One region of the Jeotgalibaca ciconiae genome, then DNA from elsewhere that is predicted to be linked to it. Evidence: predicted binding sites of a transcription regulator. Region 1 holds the regulator's gene; each other region holds the start of a gene.
What was found. Region 1 encodes LexA, which represses DNA repair genes until DNA is damaged. Its sites were predicted from a motif close to CNAACANNTGTTNG; they were not measured.
Positions count from the first base shown of each region.

Region 2: the regulator LexA is predicted to act here: its motif matches at 1,826-1,839, upstream of dnaB (replicative DNA helicase).
Region 3: the regulator LexA is predicted to act here: its motif matches at 2,023-2,036, upstream of EJN90_RS11090 (replication-associated recombination protein A).

Region 1 is NZ_CP034465.1:2,753,273-2,757,556, forward strand. It holds gene EJN90_RS12735 (ABC transporter ATP-binding protein) at 1-1,632, opposite strand, end outside; gene EJN90_RS12740 (YneF family protein) at 1,724-1,960, opposite strand; gene lexA (transcriptional repressor LexA) at 2,135-2,758, shown strand; gene EJN90_RS12750 (adenine phosphoribosyltransferase) at 2,815-3,327, opposite strand; gene recJ (single-stranded-DNA-specific exonuclease RecJ) at 3,350-4,284, opposite strand, start outside.
Region 2 is NZ_CP034465.1:1,281,130-1,285,413, forward strand. It holds tRNA gene EJN90_RS06025 (tRNA-Lys) at 149-221, opposite strand; gene dnaB (replicative DNA helicase) at 363-1,730, opposite strand; gene rplI (50S ribosomal protein L9) at 1,909-2,361, opposite strand; gene EJN90_RS06040 (DHH family phosphoesterase) at 2,358-4,284, opposite strand, start outside.
Region 3 is NZ_CP034465.1:2,380,071-2,384,354, reverse strand. It holds gene gshAB (bifunctional glutamate--cysteine ligase GshA/glutathione synthetase GshB) at 1-1,875, opposite strand, end outside; gene EJN90_RS11090 (replication-associated recombination protein A) at 2,095-3,369, shown strand; RNA gene ssrS (6S RNA) at 3,470-3,661, shown strand; gene EJN90_RS11080 (hypothetical protein) at 3,739-4,035, shown strand; gene EJN90_RS11075 (universal stress protein) at 4,118-4,284, shown strand, end outside.

The sequences.
Region 1 (4,284 bases):
CAATACGATAATCATGTCTGCATGCATCACACTGCTAATTCTGTGTGCGGAAATAATTGTTGTACGATTTGCACGCTTTTCTTTTAGACCATTCAAAATTTGTTCTTCTGTTTTTGCATCAACTGCAGATAAAGAATCATCCAAAATTAATAATTCTGGATCAGTAATAACTGCTCGAGCAATTGCAATCCGTTGTTTTTGACCCCCAGAGAGAGACACGCCTCTTTCGCCTACCAGAGTATCGTATCCATTTGGAAAGCTGATAACATCTTGATGGATGGCAGTAATACGTGCAGCTTCAAAAACTTGCTCTTCTGAAAAATCGGGATTTGCGAAACGAATATTTTCACGAACATCGGTTGAGAAAAGGAAGTTTTCTTGAGGAACATACCCAATATCTGATAGTAAACTATCTAAACCATAATCTCGAATGTCGATTCCGTTATAGGTAATCTTCCCTTCATATTGATCGTATTCTCTTAGTAGTAAACTGAATAAACTGCTTTTCCCAGAACCGGTTCGGCCTACAATTCCAAGCGTATGTCCTTTTGAAAGAGTAAAGTGGATATTATGAAGCGCTGCTCGATCAGAATTTCGATATTGAAAACGATCAATCGCTACAGTCAAATCACCAGTTAAAGGGCTGCTGATTGCACCTTGTTTTTCAACAATTGTTGATTTTTCTTGCAGCAATTCTTCAATTCGGTTGTAACTTGCGCTTCCTCGTTCCAACACATTTAATAAACGACCAACAGCTAACATTGGCCAGCGCATCAATCCAATATAACTAAAGAAGGTGACTAAATTACCAATGGTCATCTCACCATTTTGAATAAATAACGCCCCAAATATTAATGAAAGCGCATAAGAAAGACCAGTGATAAAAATAATTACGGGACGAAACAATGAGTCTATCACATATACATCGCGATTTTTTTGAACGACATCTCTTGTTTTTTCCTCAAAATCCAGAATATCTTCTTTTTCTTCACCAAAAGTTTTAATAACTTTTACCCCAGTGACACTTTCTTGAGTCTTGTCATTTAAATTAGAAAAAGCAGCTTGAGCTTTTCGGAATGTTCGATGAATCCTTTTTCCTAAAATTCTAGAAACAAGCGTTAATGCTGGAATGGGAACCATAGCAATTAGTGTTAATTTCCAGTTAACAGTAAAAAACATGGTTAATAAGGTAATTCCTCCAGAGGATATGGAATCCGCTAATGTTAATATTCCAGCGCCAGCAACCATCCTAATGGCATTTAAATCATTTGTAGCATGTGCCATTAAATCGCCGGTACGATATTTTTGGAAAAATTCAGCATCCATCTTCGTGAAGTGGTTAAACAAACGAGTACGTAGAATTTTTTCCAGTTTGGCAGATGTTCCCCAAATCTTCATTCGCCAGATATAACGAAAAATATATTGAGAAATCCCACACAAAAGAACAATTCCAACTTGAATGAATAACGTTCGTGAAGTTAATACTTGATCGTTGATGTCATCAATAATATTTCCAACCACACGTGGTGAAATCACTTGTATAATAGCTACGATAATTAAGAAAAAGACGCCTATCATATAAGATTTCCATTCTTGTCTGAAAAACCATTTCAGCTTTTTAAAAATCTTCACCTTGTTTGCACCTCTCTCCTTTTTAATAGAGTGAAGTAAAAATAAAAAAGTGGATTCAAAAAGCATCCACAATTTTATTATTCATTCATTCTTATTTCTTTTTCTTATCTTTTTTGTTCTGCACTTTCATTGAAGCCATAATTTGCTTCACTTTACGCTCAGAAGGTTTTTGTCCCATCTGCATCATCATGTTGCGTAACATTTCTTCTGAAATTGGTGGGTTTTCAGCAAAGTAGTTCATCATATAACGACGAGCTAAGAAGAAACCTCCAACAGCACCTAAAAGCACACCTAAAATAACAATAAAAATCCATGCACCTGTACTCAATCTGTATCCTCCTTCCAAAAGTCCTCATCTAAATATATTACAAGAAAACAGAGAAAAAAGAAATAGAAAAGAATATTTCTTCTAAGTTTCCCAAAGACCGAACGTCTGTTTGATTATTAAGAAACGATATGCTACAATAAATCTATAAAAAGTACAAATGGAGATGATGCTCTTATGACTAAAGGTAGAGATACGAGACAAATGAATGTTTTACGTTTTATCTATACGGAAGTTCAAGAAAAAGGTTACCCGCCTACCGTTCGAGAAATTGGAAATGCAGTTAATTTATCCTCTACCTCAACTGTTCATGGTCACTTAGCTAGATTAGAAAAGGCCGGATATATTTATCGAGATCCAACCAAGCCAAGAGCTATCGAGGTAACTGAAACAGGTTTACAAAAGTTAGGCATCAAAAGTGACTTTATGCCGCTACTTGGTGTAGTAACTGCGGGTGAGCCGATTCTGGCTGTGGAAGAGGCAACTGACTTCTTTCCTATTCCACCAAACTTAAAAAATATTTCCGAAGACTTATTTATGTTAAGCATCCGTGGAGATAGTATGATGAACGCTGGAATTTATAACAATGATTCAGTAATTGTACGCAAACAAACTTCTGCGCAAAATGGTGATATTGTCATTGCGATCACTGACGAGGATGAAGCGACATGCAAACGATTCTTTAAAGAAGAAGGCTATTATCGATTACAACCTGAAAATGATACGATGAGTCCCATTATATTAGATTATGTACAGATTTTAGGCAAAGTCATCGGCCTGTATCGTACCCATATTAATTAAAATAAAGAGGCCGGAGCTTAGTAATAAGTTTCGGCCTCTTTATTATCATGGACTTATCAGTATTCCATCAAATTAAAAATATCATACTCAGAAATTTTATCTCTACCTTTGAGATCTAGTAATTCAATCAAGAAAGCTAAACCGACAACTTCTCCGCCTAATTTCTCGATTAGTTCAACAGTTGCTAGAGTAGTTCCACCAGTTGCAAGTAAATCATCACATACGAGAACTTTTTCTCCTGGTCTTACTGCGTCTTGATGAAGTTGAAGTACCGCTTCTCCATACTCTAAGCCATATGCAACTTCGACTGTTTCACGCGGCAGTTTCCCCTTTTTGCGAGCCATCGCAAATCCACACTTTAATTCTACAGCAACTGGACAGCCGACCATAAACCCTCTTGCTTCCGGCCCTACTACTTTGTCTACACCTTTATCTTTTGCAAACTCAACAATTTTTTGGATTGCCGCTGCATATGCTTCGCCATCTTGCATTAATGGGGAAATATCACGAAAAACAATTCCTTCTTCTGGAAAATCTTTTACATCAGCAATATAGTTTTTGAAATCCATTTCAGGTTCCTCCCGTAACTATTTACTTTAATCGTTCCTCCATCCAATGTGATAACTCTTGGAAAGAATGATATATAAATAGTTTTTCAGCATTTATTTTATTTAATCTTTTTTGATAAGTATTCGTTTCTTCCAAATTTATTTTCTCTGGTTTTGCATTTGGATTCATTATACCGTTATCAATTGTAACAAATTTTGCCTCTAAAAACACTGATATGATAAAAATCAATAAATTCTTATCAATTTTTAAGTATTTAGCAAGCTCGTCTAATTTTGAACGAACATCCATATTTTGATGGGTACGGATATAACGGTACACATGAGCAAACTGATTTTGAGAAGGAACGCCTTCTGCTGTTATGGATTGAATCGGATACGCGTAGATATAATAATTTTGAAAAGGATGTTCACTGATAAATTTTTCTAAATAAAGAAGATTAGTTGGACAGTCTATTAAAACGAGATTTGTCAATTCTTCATCAAATGGAGGAATTGAATCGGTACTTTCCAATAAAACTGACACAGAATCTTCCATTATTTGATTAGACATTTTTTCAAAGAAATTTTTATTGAAAAAAAGATAAACGCTGTTTTGAACAGCGAAGGCATCCTTTTGTACATTTGAACTACGATAATCAAAAAACTGAACAGAATCAATTTTTACATCCTTTAACTGCAATTGAGGTTTTGAGACATCTCGCCACGTATTAATACTTAATTCACCAACAGCTGATACCGGTTCTCTTTCAGACATATAATCTGCAAGTTTTCCTTTATTAAAGCCAATCACATCGAGCGTCTTTTCATTAGATTCAAATAATAACTTCAAATGTTTTTGATCCAAACCGATTTTTTTAACGTTTTGAATTGAAACATTTTCAAAAGCAAAAATAGGCTTTGGATTATCCGTTCCGAATGGTCGTAACTGATTTATTTCTTTTAAAAATTCTACTGTTA
Region 2 (4,284 bases), 1.5 Mb from region 1:
TATTCTTCTAAATAATTTTTATTTCTTCTAACATTTAAAACTTTTTTATATCATTATAGTATGTTCGATTAAAGTTCTCAACTTCCTTTAAAATAAATAAGCCTTACTATAACAAACTCTTTCTTTGTTATAGTAAGGCTTATATGTATGGGTTATGAGGGGATCGAACCCACGACCCGCTGATTAAGAGTCAGCTGCTCTACCGACTGAGCTAATAACCCGTTTGGCTAACAAAATAAATTCTACTCCTCATTGAAATAAAATGCAAGAATTTATTATTAGATTTTTTCTTTTTTTCTATCATTAAATAGATAAAAGAGAAGCAGCTTCTATTAATTATAATAAAAACTACTTCTCTCAACTTACATTGGTTCTGGCACATAGGAAACAGAAGAGAACTTATTAAATTCTTTTTTAAACAATAACTTAACTGTTCCGCGTGCTCCACTTCTGTTTTTTTCAATAATTACTTCCACTATATTATTTTCAAATTCACTCTCGCTACTTTCTTCTGCCCCTTCTCGCTCATAATAATCTTCACGATAAAGAAAAGCGACGATATCCGCATCTTGTTCAATCGAACCCGATTCCCGAATATCACTCAGCACTGGTCGTTTATCTTGTCTTTGTTCTACTCCACGCGATAACTGAGAAAGTGCAATTACAGGAACTTTTAATTCTTTTGCTAATTTCTTCAACTGACGTGAAATATCAGATACTTCTTGCTGACGGCTTTCACGATTATTTCCTTCAATCAACTGAAGATAATCAATTACAATTAATCCCAGCTTCCCTTGTTCTTGTAATAGGCGACGACTCTTTGCTCTTATTTCGGCGATGCGAATACCTGGAGTATCGTCAATAAAGATTTTTGATTGGCCTAACGTAGCCATTGCCATAATCAAATTCGACCATTCTTCTTCTGACATTTGTCCAGTACGTAAATGCCCTGCATCAATATTTCCTTCCGCACAAAGCATCCGGTTTACTAATGATTCTGCTCCCATCTCCAAACTAAAGATTGCTACCACTTCATCAGCTTTTGTTGCAACGTTTTGAGCAATATTCAAAGCAAACGCCGTTTTCCCAACCGCAGGACGTGCAGCAAGGATAATTAACTCCTCTTTCTGCAAGCCAGCTGTCATTTTATCTAATGCAATGTATCCAGTCGGAATACCTGTAACATCACCTGATTGTTGAGACAGTGCTTCAATATTTTGAAGAGAAGTATTAACTACGTCAGAAATTCGAATAAAACCAGATCGATTTCTTCTCTCCGAAACTTGTAAAATGCTTTGTTCCGCAGTATCTAATATTACCGCAACTTGGTCTGCTTCTTCATAGCCACTTTTTACAATATCTGTTGCCGAATGAATTAAATTTCTCAGTATTGATTTTTCTTCTACAATTTTTGCATAGTATTCAACGTTAGCAGCAGTAGGCACGAATGTTGCTATTTCTGCAAGATATTCCATACCACCGATATTTTCTAGCTGATCCTTGCTTTCAAGTTCGTTTGTAACAGTTACTACATCAATTGGCTCATTGCGATTGTATAATAGAACAACTACATCAAAAATAAGCTGATGACTTTTTTTGTAAAAATCTACAGCTACTAAATACTCAAGTACAGTAACAACTGATTCTGGATCAAGAAAAATAGAACCCAATACAGACTGCTCTGCTTCTACACTATGGGGAGGTATTCGATTTTGGAAAATATCTTCCATATATATCTTCATCCTTCTACTAATTACTCAAAGAGAACTCTCTCTCTTGCTATCTTATTGTACTCTAAAAAAACAGCTAAAACAATTTCTTTTCTGGAACGCTTGTTCCCTTTTCGAAGTAAAAAATAATACAACCAACTACCTCAATGAGGCAATCGGTTGTATCTTGATTTTATCATTATTCTTCTACAACATGAACCGTTAAAGCAGCTGTCACGTCTGAGTGAAGACGTACGTCCATTTTGGTAAATCCTAGAGAACGAATTGGATTTGGCAAGTTGATCTTACGCTTATCTAGTTTCACTTTAAATTGTTTTTTTAATTGATCTGCAACTTGCTTGCTCGTAATAGAACCAAACAATCGTCCGTCTTCTCCGGATTTAGCCGGTATAGTAATAACTGTATCTTCTTTTTCTAAAAATGATTTCAAATCACTTGCCTCTTTTAGTTCTTCTGCAGCTTTTTTCTCCTCAGCTTTCTTTTGTCCTTTTAAAGCTGAAACACTTGAACTAGTTGCTTCTTCTGCAAGTCCATTTTTTATCAGATAGTTATTTGCATAACCATCCGCTACATTTTTAATTTCACCTTTTTTACCTTTACCTTTTACATCTTCAAGAAAAATTACTTTCATTTTATTTCTCCTTCCTCATCTTCATTTTTCAAGACTTTCACTAGTTTTTCTTTTGCTTCAGTCACAGTAATATCTTCTATCTGTGTAGCAGCATTTGATAGATGACCTCCGCCGCCAAGTTTCTCCATAATTCGTTGTACATTAATTTTACTTAAGCTACGAGCACTAATACCGACTCTTCCATCAGAACGCTTTGTGATAACAAACGAAGCCTCTACACCCTCCATTGAAAGCATGGTATCTGCAGTCTGTGCAGCGAGAACCGTATCGTATATCTTTCCTTCTTCCCCATTAACAACTGCCATCCCTGGCTCCACAAAATCCATTGTTTCTAACAAATGACTTCTTAATAGATAAGTCTCTAAGTCTTCTTTCAAAGCTTCTTGTATCAACAATGTATTGGCACCATTCGACTGGAGATAACTTGCTGCATCAAAAGTTCGAGAACCTGTCCGTAAACTAAAATTACGTGTATCTACTATAATACCAGCCAACATCGCAGTTGCTTCAATTTTATTAATGGTATCGATATCATTCGATTGATATTCAAATAGTTCGGTAATCAATTCTGATGCAGAAGATGCATATGGTTCAATATAAACGAGTACAGGATTTTCTGGGAATTCTTGACCTCTACGATGGTGGTCGATAATAACAACATTATTAGAAACTTCCATCAGTTCGGGTGCAGGTATCATGGATGGTTTATGAACGTCCACCATCACGATCAAAGAATTCTCTGTTATCATTTCTTCTGCCTTTTCAGGGCCAATAATGTATTTTGAAATATTAGAATCTTTATCAATCACTTCCATCATGCGTTTAACATCTTTCGACAATTGATCAGATTTCAAAATAATCCATGCTTCTTTATTATTCATTTGGACAATTCTTCGTATTCCTAAACAAGAACCAATTACGTCCATATCTGGGTAATTGTGTCCCATAACAAATACATTATCGGAATTAACAATTAACTCTTCTAATGCGTGACTAATCATCCTTGCACGAATACGGGTTCGTTTTTCCATGGGATTCGTTTTCCCACCATGAAAACGGGCTTCTTCATTTTCAGCTCGAACAACTACTTGGTCTCCACCTCTTGCCAAAGCTAAATCTACATTTGCCTGAGCCAGCTGAGCGACGTCTCTCCATTTCATCTGGACTGTACCAGTTCCATATGAAAACCCCATACTCAATGTCAGTGGGAAATTTTGTTTATAAGTTCGTTCTCTTATTTGATCTACAATTTCGAATTTATTGCTTTCAAGTCTTTCAAGAGCTTTCTTATTCATCAAACTTATAAAGCGATCATCATCAACTCTTTTTAAATAAACGTTATTAATATTTGCCCAGTTCGTTAATTGATTGGTAATATAGTTGTTTACATTTGATTTTTTACGGTCATTCATAGATTGAACAGCTTCATCATAATTATCAATAATGATATTCCCAAACACAATTCTTTCTTCCTGGTATTTTGCTTCAATCTTTGCATAATCAGTTATATCCATCAAATAGAGAACACCTATATTTTCTTGAATAACCATTTCAAAATATCGATCTCCCCATTTAACTTTTGTCATTTCATTACTCTTATATTTCTCTATCCATCCGTGTAACTCAGCATCAACGTCTTCAATCCTTCGTCCAAGTAAATCTTTGTTTTTAAAATACTTTAATAGATAAGGATTCGTCCACTGGATTTTTTGTTCTTCATTATATAGCAGGATACCTATCGGCATTTGGATAAGAGCTTCTTGTTCACCTTTTTTTATCCTGTAAGATAAATCTGAAACATATTTATTTGTTTCATCTATTAAGTAATCAATAGAATAATAAAACAGCCATATAACTAACATAATTATTAATAGTAAAACTACACCAATTTTCCAACTTGCAATGAAAGTCAGAACGATAAAC
Region 3 (4,284 bases), 370 kb from region 1:
ATGGTTTCTCCCTCTTAATGGATCATTGTTTTTTGCTTCTACCAGTTCGTTAATGGTATGTACGCCATCTCCCGTAACATTTGCTGGAACCCGTAATAAAACAGCTTTTGTCTCCTTGCCAATTACAAAGAAACGATACTCTGTCCCTTCAACAAAATCTTCAACCAGAATTGTCGAATCTTCCTCAAAAGCAATTTCTACTGCTTTGGTGAAGTTCTCTTTACTTGCTCCTTCACGAAAAATACTGATTCCTAAGCCGTAATTCGTAGATTTTGGTTTGATGACAAAAGCTTTCTTTTCAAATAACGAGAAATCTTTCACTGCCTCTTCCGAATTCTGATATTCTTTACTTTCTGGAACACTATAGCCATTTTTAGCCAATATTTTTTTCGTAACAACTTTATTTTCCATGATTAAAGGAGAAATATAAGTATCTAAAGAAGTCATATTACCATTTTTTATATATTCAAGATGATTGTTATATTCTAAAGAAAGAAATTGATCGGACCGATCTAATATATCAATTTCAAATCCGTGTTGAATTGCGTCAAACAGTAAAATCTGGGTAGATAGTTCCATATCTTCGAAACCAGCTAATGTATAAGGTCTTTCTAGAGCTGTTTCTTTTGTTTGTTTAGCTTTTTTGACTCCCCATTCAAGCAAGTCTTGTCCATTTTCTTTCATGGAAGCTAGTCGTCCGCTAAGCGTCTTTTCAGGATACGTAAACGCGGCCAACTTTTCTTTTGCGATATCAATTGATTCGCTGTCAGCATTTATTTCTTCTAGCATTTCAATTATTCCAGATAACAATTGGATTCCTTCATCTTGGAAAGCTGAGACAGAGAGTGGATCTTCAAAAGCAGTCTGGTAGTTCATTTCATGACCCTTTTCCCAATCATCCTCGGAAGCCGCTTCCTCGATCCAAAGCAAATACATAAAAAATAGGTGAATGAATTGCATATCTTCAGCTGTAATGCCATATTCGGCAAATGGGTTTAAATCAAACAGACGAAATTCTAAATAAGTGATGCCATTCTTCAATACTTCACGCGCATTTTTACCGCCTCGAAAACGAACGGATGAATAAAACTCTTTTTCTTCAATTAATTTGCCATCTTCTACCATTTTTTCAATGGTTTCGACATATTCTTCGATTGTTCGAAAAGATACGTGAACGTCTTCACTGTTTACATACCCATATTTGCTGCTTCTTAAACTTCTTATCAAACGATCAGGAATGTCATCTGGTATTTTGTTATCTTGAAAATACTCAGCTTTTGTTTCAATGGATGCGCCTAATAAGTATGTTAATATCCATTGATACCGTAAAAAATTATGTGTAAGTTTAAAATATATCTGTGTTTGGAAAGCCCGGTAATTATCATACTTCTGTTGTTTTGAAAAAAGAGCTTGTAAAAAATCTTGGTGAAACTCGAAATTATAATGGATGCCACTCATCATTTGTTTTTTCTTTCCATACACTTGAGCCAAATATTCACGGTAATGAACATCTTCTTTTTTATCAAGCTTCGCAACCTGGATATTTTCTTCCGTCGGCATGATTGAAGGCAGACTGAAAGGCAATAAATATTCATCAGATGGAATGGTTCGATGAACAACATCATGAATAGCAGCCAGCCATTCCATCACTTCTCCAACAGAATCAACCGGTGGCGTAACCAGTTCTAACTGACTCTCTGCAAAATCTGTCTGTATATATGGGTGAAAATTTCGATTTCCAAATTCGATTGGATGAGAACTTTCCGTAATTGTTCCATCCTCTTTTATTCTTTGAGATTCTTTTTCAATCCCGAATACTGCTTTTGTAAATAAGTTTTCCCACTTATTCTCTTTGATGATTGATTTGATATTCATCTACATTACTCTCTTTCGTCTACATTTTTGCGTTATGTCTATTATAGCCATATTCGACTACTTTGATAAGTAGCTTGCTTTTAAATATTTAGAAAAGCGGACAAAGCTTTACTCTGAAGAATACTATCATAGTCTAAGCTTCAAAGGAAAACGAATGTTTGTTCTATTTTGTGTTTTGTCTTATAATAAGAGTACAAACAGATGAGAGGAATTAATTCTATGAAGAAACCATTAGCCTATCGGATGCGTCCAACAAACATTGATGAAGTCGTTGGGCAACAACATCTTGTAGGGCCTAACAAGATTATCCGACGAATGGTAGAAGCTCACATGTTGTCTTCAATGATTTTATATGGTCCTCCGGGAACAGGCAAAACCAGTATTGCAAGCGCGATTTCCGGATCTACGAATTCAGCCTTTCGGCATTTAAACGCAGCGACTGATTCAAAAAAAGACTTGCAGATTGTAGTCGAAGAAGCAAAATTTTCTGGACAAGTCATTCTGCTTCTTGATGAAATCCATCGATTGGATAAACCAAAACAAGACTTTTTACTGCCCCATCTGGAAAGTGGCTTAGTCATTCTGATTGGAGCAACCACCGAGAATCCATATATTAGTATTAATCCGGCGATTCGCAGTAGATCTCAGATTTTTGAAGTAAAACCTCTGTCGATTGAAGACATTATCGTGGCACTTGAGCGTGCGTTAAAAGATGAAAAAAACGGCTTAGGCGGACTTGCTATTAAACTGGATGAGAATGCCCTCCTTCACTTTGCAAGGAGCTCTATGGGTGATCTAAGAGGTTCTTTGAATGCTCTTGAGCTTGCAGCTCTATCCACACCAGGAAATGAGGAAAATGAAATTCATATTACACTAGAAATTGCTGAAGAATGTTTGCAGCGGAAGGCTTTGGTACATGATAAAGATGGGGATGCCCATTATGATGTCATTTCCGCTTTCCAAAAATCAATACGCGGAAGCGATGTTGATGCTGCTCTGCATTACTTGGCACGCTTGATAGAGGCAGGAGAATTAATTATTATCTGCAGAAGATTGATGGTTTGCGCATACGAGGACATTGGTCTCGGCAATCCTGCAGCAGTCTCTCGTGCTGTCACAGCTGTTCAGGCTGCTGAAAAACTAGGTCTTCCTGAAGCAAGAATTCCTTTAGCTCATGCCGTAGTGGATCTTGCCTTGTCGCCGAAATCCAATTCGGGAATTGAAGCGATTGATGCTGCTTTGACCGATGTACGTAACGGAAAATCAGGCGAAGTACCTCTTCACTTAAAAGATTCACATTACCAAGGAGCAAAAGACCTGGGACGCGGCATTGATTATAAATTCCCCCATGCATTCGACAATCATTGGGTGCAACAACAATACTTGCCTGATACGATAAAAAAGGCCCAATACTATGAACCAGTTATTACTGGTAAATATGAAAGTGCCCTCGCTCAACAAGTCAGACAGCTGCGAGAAAAAAGCATGGACTAACAGAAGGTTACGCTTCCAACATTGATAGAGATAGACTTTTTATAAAAAACAAAGTGTGAAATCTTGCATATTTTTATTCTATATGCTACTATACTTACAAGAAGTTCTGAGGTGTGCGATATATTCTCAATGTGTTGACCGAACAAATAATTACTACACTGGGATCCTTGATTTTTGATGGATAGCAAGCCACATCATATGGAAGCTAGTAAATCGATTTGTGGAGCCCACCTGCTAATACTGCGGGTTCAAAACTAGTAGAATTACATAAACCGGCACCATCGGATTTTCTCTATAAAGTTTTATACTTTAGAGCCGCTCTCTGAGCGGCTTTTTATTGTCCTATTTCTTTTTTTGAAAGGAGAAATCATGATTCAGTTATTAATCGGTCTTTTTGCCCTGCTATTATTTCTTGTCAGCTGGTTTTTAATAAAAAAAGCAAACCACGCTTTTATCTTATTTCCCGAAAAACTCTCGACAGAACAACGAAAAAAAATGAATGTTTTCTTTCAAACGAACGGAATCATCTATTTTGTTACAGGAATTGTTTTTATTATTAGTATTTTCATCAATCAAAAAAATCTCTATGCTGTATTGCTTTTGTTGATTTCACTTCATTCAGCCTTCTTTTCTTTTCAACTCTCTAAGTTTCTGAAAGGAAAATAAGCGTTCTCATTCATTTCTTTTTATTTTCAGTAAAGTAGGTTACAATATACCTATAAGGAATAAAAGAAATGGAGTGATTATGATGTTGCAAGAATATACAACAATATTAGCGCCGATTGATGGTTCAAGTGAGTCAGAATTAGCATTTCGAAAAGCGATTGAAGTTTCAAAGAGAAACAATGCAAAATTGATTATTGCTCATATAATCGATACGAGAGCGATTCAAACTCCATCTGGTTTTGAAGGAGA